2 regions of the Cupriavidus sp. GW822-FHT02D05 genome follow, and region 2 is predicted to be linked to the other one. Evidence: predicted binding sites of a transcription regulator. Region 2 holds the regulator's gene; the other holds the start of a gene.

Region 1 (5,585 bases), on a different contig from region 2:
AGGTAGTCCAGCGCATCGCCGTCGGCCGGGAACATGCTGATGCCGATGCTGGCCGAGGGCGCAATGCTGGCGTGGTCGATGCGCAGCGGCTGGCGCAGCGCGGCCAGGATGCGCTTGCCCGCAGCAATGGTCTGGGTGCGGTCGCAGTCGGGGAGCACCAGCGCGAATTCGTCGCCCGACAGCCGCGCCACCAGCGCGGTATCCCCGGCGTGCGCGCTAAGGCGTTGCGCAACCTCGCGCAGCAGCTTGTCGCCGCCGACGTGGCCGAGCGAGTCGTTGATATGCTTGAAGCGGTCCAGGTCGACGAACAGCACGCTGAGCGTGGTGCCGGCCGAGCGCGCCGCGAGCAGCAGGGTGCCGGCCTGCATCTGCAGCAGGCTGCGGTTGGGCAAGCCGGTCAGTGAATCGTAGTGGTCGAGCTGCAGGATCCGCTCGGCGGCTTCCTCGCGCTCGAACGCGAGCTTGCACAGCGAGGCGCATACCTCGGCCAGCTGCTGGTGGAAGGCGTCGGGCTGGCGGACGGTGCGGCAGTAGAAGGCCAGCGTGGCAAGCACGCGGCCATCGCTTGCCTTGATCGGATAGGACCAGCATGCCGCCAGGCCGAGGGGTAGGGCAAGATCACGAAAATCCGCCCATAGCGGATCGTTGGCAATATCGCTGACCATCACCGGCTCGCCCAGCCAGGCGGCCGTGCCGCAGGAGCCCACGGATGGCCCGATGGTCAGGCCGTCCAGCGCGGCCGAATACTCGGGCGGCAGGCCAGGCGCGGCCAGCGGGTGCAGGCGCCCATCGGCGGCCACCCGCAGCACGGACGCGATCACGGCGGGTGCCACGCGTTGTACTTCTTCGCAGATCAATTCCATCACGGCGGGCAGCGGCTGCTCCATCACCATGGCTTGCAGTACCTTTCGCTGCAGCATCTCGTAGGTCCGCTGCTGGGTGATGTCGGAGAGGATGACGATGGCGTGATGCCGGTCGCCGGTCGCGCTGACCAGATGGCGCACGGTGGCGCTGACCCAGAGTGCGCTGCCGTCGCGCGCATACACCAGAGCCTCGTGGCGCTCGCCGCCCGGGGATGAGCGCTGGGCATGCAAGCGTTGCATCACGCCGGGATCGGTGAACTCGCCGGCCAGTATCTCGCGCGGGGTCTTGCCCCTCAGCTCGCAGGGCTTGTAGCCCAGCATGCGCGTGAGCCCGGCGTTGCCGTACACGATGTGCCAGTCGGCATCGACCACCAGCACGGCACTGTCGATCTCGTCGGCAATGACGGATAGCAACGGGTGATGGTCGCGGCTGGCATCCGGGTGGTTGGCCACCTTTACCAGCAGCGTGCGCAGTGTCACGTCGCCCAGGCGGGTGCTGGATTCCGCGACATGGCCAAAGCGAAGTTCGCCATCCGGCCTCAGTATCCGGACGGCGGGCAAGGGCTGGGCGCGCTGCGCGTCGGCATCCGGCAGCTTTTGCACGAGCGCCTCCACGTTCATGCCGAAGACTTGCGTACGGGATGCGCCATAGAGTGCCTCCGCAGCAGCGTTCAGGAAGATCACCTTGTTGTCCGTGTTCAGGATGAAGACGGCATCGGTGGCTTGCTCGAGCGAATTGCGGAACAACTGATGGGGGTCGGCTATGCTGAGCGCTTTGTCTCTATCTGGCATGAGTGAGGTAAACGTCGCTAACGACCGAGGGTGCCTGCCTTGCCCGGTGGGGGCTCGCGGGACATTGACTCGGCTCTGAAGCAGCTATCGGCATCCAGTGCCGGATCCTGAAGTACTTTTTTTTGCGCCAGGCGTTCCTCGGCGCAGGCCTCGCGCTCCGATGGCTTGGCATAATTGCGCCCTGTCTTGACGGGGCGATGCGCGCGCCGTCCCCTTTTGCATCGATCGAACCGGGATTCTTCATGATCATCTGCGCCGGCGTTGGCCCCGGGCACCTCGACTTCCTGACCCACGGCGTGGCGGAACTGGTCCGTGGCGCCGACATCGTGGCCGGCTTCGACACGGTCATCGACGTCATCCGCCCGCTGGTGCCGCCGGCGGCCCAGGTGGTCACCATGGGATACCAGGACCAGGTGGAGCGGCTTGCCTGGGTTGCCGCCGAGCACCATGGCGGCCGGCGCTGCGTGGTGCTGTTCATGGGCGACATGCACTTCAGCGGTTTCCAGTACCTGGAGCGGGTCGAGCGGGCATGCGGCCATCCGGTGGATACCGTGCCCGGCATCTCTTCGGCCCAGGTGCTGGCTGCGCGCGGCAAGGTTTGCTTTGACGAGACCACCTTCCTGACCTTTCACCGGCGCGGAGACCTGGAGCCGTTCAAGCGCCATCTGGTGCACGTGCTGGCGGACCAGCGCAACGCCATCGTGATTCCGCGCCCATGGGATTTCATGCCCAGCGATATCGCCGCCTGGCTGGTGGCGCAGGGCGTGCCGCCCGAGCATCCGGTCGAGGTCTGGGAGAACCTGACGCTGGCCGATGCGGACTGGCGTGGCACGCTGGCCAGTTGCACGCTGGCGTTCACCGATATGAGCATCATGCTGATCCGTGCGCTGGCGCCAATGGCCAGCCAGATCGAGCTGGCGCCGCTTGCGTAGTCCCGCGCGCCGGCCGCGCGGGGCAGGCTTTCGGCATTGATCTGCCGCAATTCGCCCGCATTGCCCGCTTGCGCTGCCCCGCGCACGGAGTAGAGTCCATTTTCGGATAGTCGGAAAAACGTCTGCAACCGTGTGCAGGGGTCTCCGGATCGGAGGAAAACATCATGGATTTCAAGACCGTGCTGGTCGAACTCGGTGCGGATCCCGGCTGTGCGGATCGCGTCAACTTGGCTGCGGAACTGGCGCAGCGCTCGGCCGGCCATGTGATCGGGGTGACGGCCACCGGCATGCGGCTGGAGCCGTTCCGGGGCGCGGGCGACGAGGCGGGATACTACGCGGAACTGGCCCGGCGCCAGTTGCTGGCGCAGGGCGCCGAAGCCAGCGCCGCATTTCATCGGGCCATGAGCGAAGCGGCGCCCGGCGTGGGTTTCACCCACCGGGTCATCGAGGACGACGTGGGCTGGGCGCTGGTCCAGCAGGGGCGGGTGGCGGACGTGGTCGTCCTGGCCCGCTTGCCCGGGCCGGAATCCATTCCCGTGCTGGTGGCACAGACCCCGGAATATGTGTTGCTCAACACCGGCCGCCCGGTGCTGCTGGTGCCGCCGGGCGTGCGGCATCTACCCTGCGAACATGTCGCCATCGCATGGGATGGTGGGCGGGAAGCCGCCCGGGCCGTGGCCGATGCGATGCCTCTGCTGCGCCTGGCCAAGCGTGTCACCGTGGTGTCGGCGTCCAGCGCGCATGACGGCTCGGCGACCCACGGCATGCCCGATGTGCCCGGTGCGCACGCCGGCCTGCGAGATCACCTGGCGCGCCAGGGCATCACCAGCGTCATGCACGCCGTGCAAGGCAGCCATGGGATTGGCCAACTACTGCTGGAGGCGGTGCGGCACTTGCAGGCCGACCTGCTGGTGGCGGGTGGCTATGGGCACGCCCGGCTGCGCGAGCTGGTCACTGGCGGCACCACCCGCACCCTGATGCGCCACGCCGACATACCGGTGTTGATGTCGCATTGAAGGTCGGTCTCGACTGGCATCAATATACCTTTTAATATAATATTAAACCGTATATTGATTAGCAGGCCGGGGTCTCGCCCGGCCTTTGCCGAACCCATGCAAGCGGCTTCTCCCTCCCTGAGCCTGGACACGATGCGCGCCGCCGCGGGCGACGCCACCGCCATGTTGCGCGCCCTCGCCAATGAAGACAGGCTGCTGCTGCTTTGCCAGCTTAGCCAGGGCGAGATGTCGGTGGGCGAGCTCGAAGCGCTGCTTGGCATCCATCAACCCACCTTGTCGCAACAGCTTGGTGTGCTGCGCGCGGAAGGGCTGGTCAACACGCGGCGCGACGGCAAGCGGATTTTTTACGCGGTTGCCGATGCGCGGGCGCTGGCCGTGCTCGAAACGCTTTACGCCCTGTATTGCCCCACTGAATGAAGGAGCCACTGGCCATGATCATCGACTGGACACACTTCACGCCCTGGTCCGCGCTGGGCGGGGGCCTGCTGATTGGACTGGCCGCCGCCGCGCTCGTGCTGTTCAACGGGCGCATCGCGGGCATCAGCGGCATCGTTGGTGGCTTGCTGCGGCCAACGCGCGCGGAAGCCGGCTGGCGTATCGCCTTTGTGCTTGGCCTGCTGGCGGCACCGCTGCTCTGGCGCCTGTTCGGCGCGCTGCCGGAGATCCGGGTCCATGCCGGCGCTGGCCTGCTGGTCGTAGCCGGCTTGCTGGTGGGATTGGGTACCCGCTACGGCGCGGGCTGCACCAGCGGGCATGGCGTTTGCGGGCTGTCGCGGCTCTCTCCGCGCTCGCTGGCGGCCACCGCGGCCTTCATGGGGGCCGGTTTTGCGACGGTCTTTGTCGCACGGCACCTGCTCGGCGCATGAGGAGCGACATGAACCGCCTTTCTTCCTTGCTGATCTCGCTGGCCTCTGGCCTGGTGTTCGGCCTCGGGCTGATCCTGGCCGGCATGGCCAATCCACAGAAGGTGCTCGGATTTCTCGACCTTGCCGGGCGCTGGGATCCCTCGCTGGCGCTGGTGATGGGCGGCGCGATCGCGGTGGGCGTAGTGGCGTTCGGTATCGCCCGGCGGCGTGCCGTCTCGCTGCTGGGCTTGCCCATGCAGCTGCCGGCGTCGCGCCGGATTGACCGGCGCTTGCTTGGTGGTGGCCTGTTGTTCGGCGTGGGCTGGGGGCTGGCGGGGATCTGCCCGGGGCCCGCGCTGGTGCTGCTGGGCGCGGGCGCATGGCAAGGCGCAGTCTTTGCGCTGGCCATGCTGGCCGGCATGGCGCTGTTCGAGTGGCTAGAATGGCTGGGGCGCAGCCGCGCTTTACCCGGCAAGGCATTAACCGGACATTAACCGGACAACAGGAGTCATCCATCGATGCGAACTGATGAGGTCATCGACGAGGCCGAGGTAGAAACGCCCGCCAGAGCCCAGGCGGCGCGGCGCAGCACCTGGGTGAGCGTGGCCGTGAATATCCTGCTGACCTGCATGCAACTGGTGGCGGGCGTGGTGGCCGGCTCCCAGGCGTTGATCGCGGATGCCATTCACTCGCTCTCCGACCTGGTCTCGGACTTTGTGGTGCTGTTCGCCAGTCACCATAGCCGCAAGGGCGCGGATGCCGACCACCAATACGGCCACCAGCGTTTCGAGACCGCCGCCTCGCTGGCAATCGGCCTGCTGCTGCTTGCGGTCGGCGTCGGCATGCTGTGGTCGGCCGTGCAAAAGCTGGAGCATCCCGAGTTGATCCAGCCGGTCAAGGGTGTCGCGCTGTGGGTGGCATTGGGCGCGCTGGCGGCAAAGGAATCGTTGTTCCGCTACATGCTCGCCGTGGCCGAGCGCGTGCGCTCCAGCATGCTGGTTGCCAACGCATGGCATGCGCGCTCGGATGCGGCATCGTCGCTGGTGGTCGCCGTGGGCATCGGCGGCAACCTGCTTGGCTACCACATGCTTGATCCAGTGGCCGCCCTGGTGGTCGGCCTGATGGTGACCAGGATGG
Region 2 (5,585 bases):
TGCGCGCGGCAGCCGCGGCTTTCCCAACCTGACCGATAACGACTGGCTGTACGGCGGGGAGCCCGAGACCATCACGCAGACCATTACCAAGGGCCGCAACGGCGTGATGCCGTCGTTCGCCTCGACCATCGACGGCAAGCTCGCTGGCGACGTGGCGCAATACGTGCGCTCGCTGTCCGGCCTGTCTTACGACCCGATCCGCGCCTCGCGCGGCGAGAGCACGTTCAAGTCCACCTGCGCGGCCTGCCATGGCTCCACCGGCAAGGGCAACCAGGCGCTTGGCGCGCCTAACCTGTCGGACCGCGTGTGGCTGTACGGCAGCTCGGAGGCGAACATCGTCGACGCCATCCTGAAGGGCCACAACAACCATATGCCGGCGCACGAGGAAATCCTCACGCCAGAGCGTATCCGCATGTTGACGGCCTATGTCTGGGGCCTGTCCAACACCGGCGGCGCAGGCGAGGGGGCGAAGCAATGAGCCACTGCGCTTATGCTTGTCAGCCGGGCCCGCACCGCGGCGGGGGTGTTCGCCCATGAACGCCCCCGGACCGGAGCCGCTTGAAAGGAACGGGGCCGCGTGGGCGCCGCTGCGAGCGCCCACGCCTGATTCGGCGGACGCGGAAACGTCGGACGAGACCCTGTACGAAGTCCGCCGCAAGATCTATCCGCGCTCGGTGTCGGGTGCGTTCTCGAGCTGGCGGGTCTGGATGGTGGTCCTGACCCAGCTGTTCTTCTATGGCATGCCCTGGCTGCAGTGGAATGGCCGCCAGGCCATGTTGTTCGATCTCGGCGCGCGCAAGTTCTATATCTTTGGCCTGGTGCTGTGGCCCCAGGACGTGATCTACCTTGCCGTGCTGCTGGTGATCTCCGCGGTGTCGCTGTTTCTCTTCACGGCGATCGCGGGGCGGCTGTTTTGCGGCTACGCTTGTCCGCAGACGGTGTACACCGAGATCTTCATGTGGATCGAGCGGCATGTGGAAGGCGACCGCTTTGCCCGCATCCGCCTGGACGGCGATCCTTGGAGCGTGCGCAAGCTGCGCCTGAAGGCCACCAAGCACACGCTCTGGATCGTGATCGCGCTATGGACGGGCTTTACCTTCGTCGGCTATTTCTCGCCCATTCGCACGCTCGGCGCGCAGGTGCTGAGCCTCTCGCTGGGTCCGTGGCAGACGTTCTGGATGCTGTTTTACTCGTTTGCCACCTGGGGCAACGCCGGCTTCATGCGCGAGCAGGTCTGCAAGTACATGTGCCCGTATGCGCGCTTCCAGAGCGTGATGGTGGATCGCGACACCTATGTGGTCACCTATGACGTGGGCCGCGGCGAGCCGCGCGGCAGCCGCTCGCGCAAGGCGGACCACAAGGCCGCCGGGCTGGGCTCGTGCGTGAATTGCAGCATCTGCGTGCAGGTCTGTCCTACTGGCATCGATATCCGCGATGGCCTGCAATACGACTGCATTGGCTGCGGCGCCTGTATCGACGCCTGCAACCAGGTCATGGACAAGATGGCTTACCCGCGCGGGCTGATCCGCTATACGTCCGAGAACGCCATGCGCAGCGCGCTCTCCGAGACCGTGGCGCGCAAGCGCCTGGTGCGGCCGCGCACGGTGATCTACTCGGTGATCTGGCTGGCGCTGGTCGCCGGCTTCATGGCCTCGCTGGCCATGCGCACGCCGCTCAAGGTCGATATCATCCGCGACCGCGGCGCGCTGGGGCGGGAAGTGGAAGGGCGCTGGATCGAGAACGTGTACCGGCTGCAGCTGATCAACACGACCGAGGCGCCAATGCGCGTCGCCGTCAGCGCGGGCAGCGATGAGCTCAAGGGCCTGGCTGTGGAATATGATCACGCTGCCGGCAACCTGGAGCCCACGTCCAATCGCCTGATTCCCATCCGGGTGCGCGTGCCGATCGAGTCCGCGGCGCAGGGCACGCACAAGATCGAGGTCACAGTGACCGCGGTGCCCGACGAGGGCGCGGGGAGCCATGGCGCGGAGATTCGACAGAGCACCAGCTTTATCGTGCCGCGCAATCTATGAGGCGGCAGGGACGCTGGTTGCACCAATCCGTACGCAACATACGCGATCTAGATCTAGAGGAGGCCAGATGACGCAGCAAAGTAATCCCTGGTGGAAGGAGCCATGGCCGTGGCTGCTGATGAGTGGGCCGTTCGTGGCCATGGTGGCCTGCGGGGTCACGATCTGGCTGGCCATGACCCATCCGGATCCGCCCATTGAGGAAGGGGTGGCGCGCCACGGCCTGGTGGTTGAGAAGGCGGGCAGCGCGGCACGCCAGGCAGCGCCGGTCGCGGCGCAAGCGAGGTGATCATGAGGCTACGCTGGCTGATGTGGGTGCTGTGGCCCGCTTTCCTGGTCGCCGGGCTGACGACCGCGCTGGTATTCTCCATGGTCGATCCCGGCGACCTGCGCTTCTTCGGCCAGCCGGTCGAGGCATCGCGGGAGGCGGTCTACACCGTGGGTTTCCTGATCGCGTGGGTGCTGTGCGCGCTGTCGAGCGGCTTGACGCTGTACACCATGCCCACGCGGCTGGCGGACACGGACGAGCTGGAGTGATTGCGATGCGCGCCTTGCCGGTTCAGGCCAGCAGGCGCGGCATCGCGGCGAGCCGCCGCGGGCGAGGGCGGCGCGCGACGTGCAGGTCAGCAGGACTTGTTGACGATCTGCTTGATCCCCACCATGTCGACCAGCTTGACGTGGCGCTGGCGGATCTGGATCAGGCCGGCTTCCGCAAAGCGCGAGAACAGGCGGCTGACGGTTTCGAGCTTGAGCCCCAGGTAGCTGCCGATTTCCTCGCGGCTCATGCGCAGCACGAACTCGGAGGCCGAATAGCCGCGCGCGGACAAGCGCTCGGACAGGTTGATCAGGAAAGCGGCAAGCCGCTCCTCGGCGCGCATCGATCCGAGCGTGATCAACATGACCTGGTCCTGCGAGATCTCCTTGCTCATCAGGCGCATGAACTGATGCTGCAGCGACGGCAGGACGTTGGACAGCGTCTGGAGATCGCCAAAGCGTACCACGCAGACTTCGGTATCTTCCAGCGCGGTGGCGTCCGACGCATGCTGCATCTCGCCAAGGCCGTCGAGGCCGACGACTTCGCCGGGAAGGTGGAAGCCCGTGATCTGCGAGCGGCCGTCTTCCATTGTCAGGTGGGTCTTGAGCGTGCCGAAGCGGATCGCGTAGACGGCGGTGAGAGGATCGCCGAGGCGGTACAGGGTTTCGCCCTTGCGTACGCGCACCCGGTCCTGGACCAGCGTATCCATCTTTTCGAGGTCCTGCTGCGACATGCCGACGGGCAGGCAGAGCTGGCCGAGCGAGCAAGTGGAGCAGCGGGGCGACATCTCGGTAATGGGAATGGTGGTGAGCAATTGGGGCCTGTCGGTTTAGCGCAGTCAGTCAAGCGCGATGTGGCGGGCGCATTGAGTTGAGAGCTTGACGTTGAGAGTCGTCGGTTGGAAGCGCTATCCACATCGGCCTGGCGCGCGGGTCTTGCGGCAGTGCGCTATCTGTGCAGCGCGGCTTGCCGTGCCCGTCGTCATGTTGTGCGAGCGCGCTGGTGTGCGCGGGCGCAAGGCCTCATGTTGATAGCGCCTCTTGGAGCTGCGGGGGCGCGTTCGCCGCATTTTACCGCGCCAGACGTTGCGATTGTGTGATTGGGAGGAGAAGTTGACCATAGGCGTGCTTATCAGCGTATTTACCTTGGCTTTGCTGGGCGGCGTGCACTGCGCCGCCATGTGCGGCGGGATCGCGCTGGCGGCGGAGCAGGGCGGCGTTGCGCGCGTGCCTGCCACGGTGCTCCGGCGTCCCGGCCATTGGTTGCTGGAACTGCTTGTCATGCATGCCGGGCGGCTGAGCATGTATGCGGTGCTGGGAGGCTTGCTGGGCGCCCTTGGCGCCGGCGTCTGGAAGACGCAGTACCTGCCGCTGCAGCGCTGGCTGTTCGGGGTCGGCAGTGTAATGCTGGTGCTGTCGGGCTTGTGGATGTTGCGCGGGCGCACCATGGGTACGGGTTGGCTGGAGCGGCTCGCCGCCCGGGGCGCGGGTGGCTTGCTGCGCGGCCTTGGTGCCGTCGGGGCGCGCTTGCCGGCTGTGGCCCGGGCGTATGGGCAGGGCCGGTTGCTGCGCCGCTACGGCATGGGGCTAGCCTGGGGGCTGGTCCCGTGCGGCATGGTGTACGGTGCTCTTGCCATGGCGTTGCTGGCCGGCAATGCCCCGTCGGGCGCGCTGGTGATGGCCGTGTTTGGCCTGGGCACCCTGCCGAACCTGCTGGTGATCTCGGGCCTGTCCGGCTATCTCAGGCAGCTTTCGCGGCGCCCGGCGTTGCGGGCTGGCGCTGGGCTTGCGGTGGTGGCCTTTGGCTTGGCCGGGGTGGCGCGCGCGCTGCTTTTGCCTGAGACGCTTGCCGCGCATGGATTCTGCCTGGTCTTCTGAAGCGCTGCTTCGTGGTGTATCTGTCACTTCTTCGCTGAGGTAGCTGTGCGAATCGGTTGCAGGTTTGCCAGGGAATGCCATACAATCGCAAGAACAGCGATATCGCGCACGTATTTCATCGTGGCATCGTCAGGTAGCATCCGCTGCTCAGGGATGCATGCCAGGAACACCCAGGCAGGCATCAGCGCCAGGGACCGTTCCCCATCCGCCGTCCGGTTCAAAAGATTCGGTTCAAAAGACCAGCTACGGCAGGGCGGGGTGAAATAGGCCAGCAGGCCCGATATCCGTATTTTCTTGCACCCGGCGCGTTCGATGATAAACGCCGCGCCGGACAGGTCCGCCACATCAGGGGGAAGGCGCGACGCAAGGGCTCCGTCGACTGGCAGATAATGCCGGTGGCCGGGCGATCTCCTGCCGGTCAGGTCCGGCACCCGATGCAATAAAAGAAGGCGCACGGCTGGCATGCATCAAGCATGCGGTTGGCTGCGCGGCCAGATGGCGGTGGCAATCCCTACCGCTGAACCCGCAATCTCCAGTGCGCCCGGGATCAACCGGGGCGCAGGTGCAAAGACAGGCTGCACGCAATCAACATGAATACCCAAGAGGCGAAGATCGTCCTCGAGACCGCGCTGATCTGCGCGCAGGAACCCTTGCGCGTCAATGACTTGCGCCGGCTGTTTGCCGACGACGTCGGTGCCGACACCATTCGTGTGCTGCTCGAAGAGCTGCGCCGCGACTGGGAGCAACGCGGCGTGGAACTCGTGGCACTGGCCAGTGGCTGGCGTTTCCAGAGCCGCCCTGTCATGCGTGAATACCTGGATCGGCTGAATCCTGAAAAGCCGCCCAAGTACTCCCGCGCCGTGATGGAGACGCTGGCGATCATTGCCTACCGGCAACCGGTCACGCGGGGCGATATCGAGGAAATCCGTGGTGTCGCGGTCAGCACCGAAGTCGTGAAGAAGCTCGAGGACCGCAGCTGGATCGAGGTGATCGGCCACCGTGACGTGCCCGGGCGGCCTGCGCTTTATGCCACCACCAAGAACTTCCTTGATGACCTTGGCCTGCGCACGCTCGATGAATTGCCGCCGCTGGAGGACATCCAGGCCCAGGCGCAGGTCGCGCTGCTGAATCAGGAGCCGATTG

Evidence for each region. Region 2 encodes FNR, which switches genes on or off when oxygen is low (the NO sensors DNR and NnrR bind a similar motif). Its sites were predicted from a motif close to TTGATNNNNATCAA; they were not measured.
Region 1: the regulator FNR is predicted to act here: its motif matches at 2,624-2,637, upstream of AC1RQK_RS26030 (universal stress protein).

The regions. Positions count from the first base shown of each region.
Region 1 covers NZ_JBXAOE010000021.1:45,417-51,001, forward strand. The annotation lists gene AC1RQK_RS26020 (sensor domain-containing protein) at 1-1,655, opposite strand, end outside; gene AC1RQK_RS26025 (cobalt-precorrin-7 (C(5))-methyltransferase) at 1,898-2,587, shown strand; gene AC1RQK_RS26030 (universal stress protein) at 2,752-3,603, shown strand; gene AC1RQK_RS26035 (metalloregulator ArsR/SmtB family transcription factor) at 3,700-4,020, shown strand; gene AC1RQK_RS26040 (YeeE/YedE family protein) at 4,035-4,469, shown strand; gene AC1RQK_RS26045 (DUF6691 family protein) at 4,478-4,942, shown strand; gene AC1RQK_RS26050 (cation diffusion facilitator family transporter) at 4,967-5,585, shown strand, end outside.
Region 2 covers NZ_JBXAOE010000007.1:245,172-250,756, forward strand. The annotation lists gene ccoP (cytochrome-c oxidase, cbb3-type subunit III) at 1-478, shown strand, start outside; gene ccoG (cytochrome c oxidase accessory protein CcoG) at 534-2,033, shown strand; gene AC1RQK_RS11980 (membrane protein) at 2,101-2,319, shown strand; gene AC1RQK_RS11985 (hypothetical protein) at 2,322-2,567, shown strand; gene fnr (fumarate/nitrate reduction transcriptional regulator Fnr) at 2,654-3,379, opposite strand; gene AC1RQK_RS11995 (sulfite exporter TauE/SafE family protein) at 3,678-4,442, shown strand; gene AC1RQK_RS12000 (hypothetical protein) at 4,466-4,906, opposite strand; gene scpB (SMC-Scp complex subunit ScpB) at 5,033-5,585, shown strand, end outside.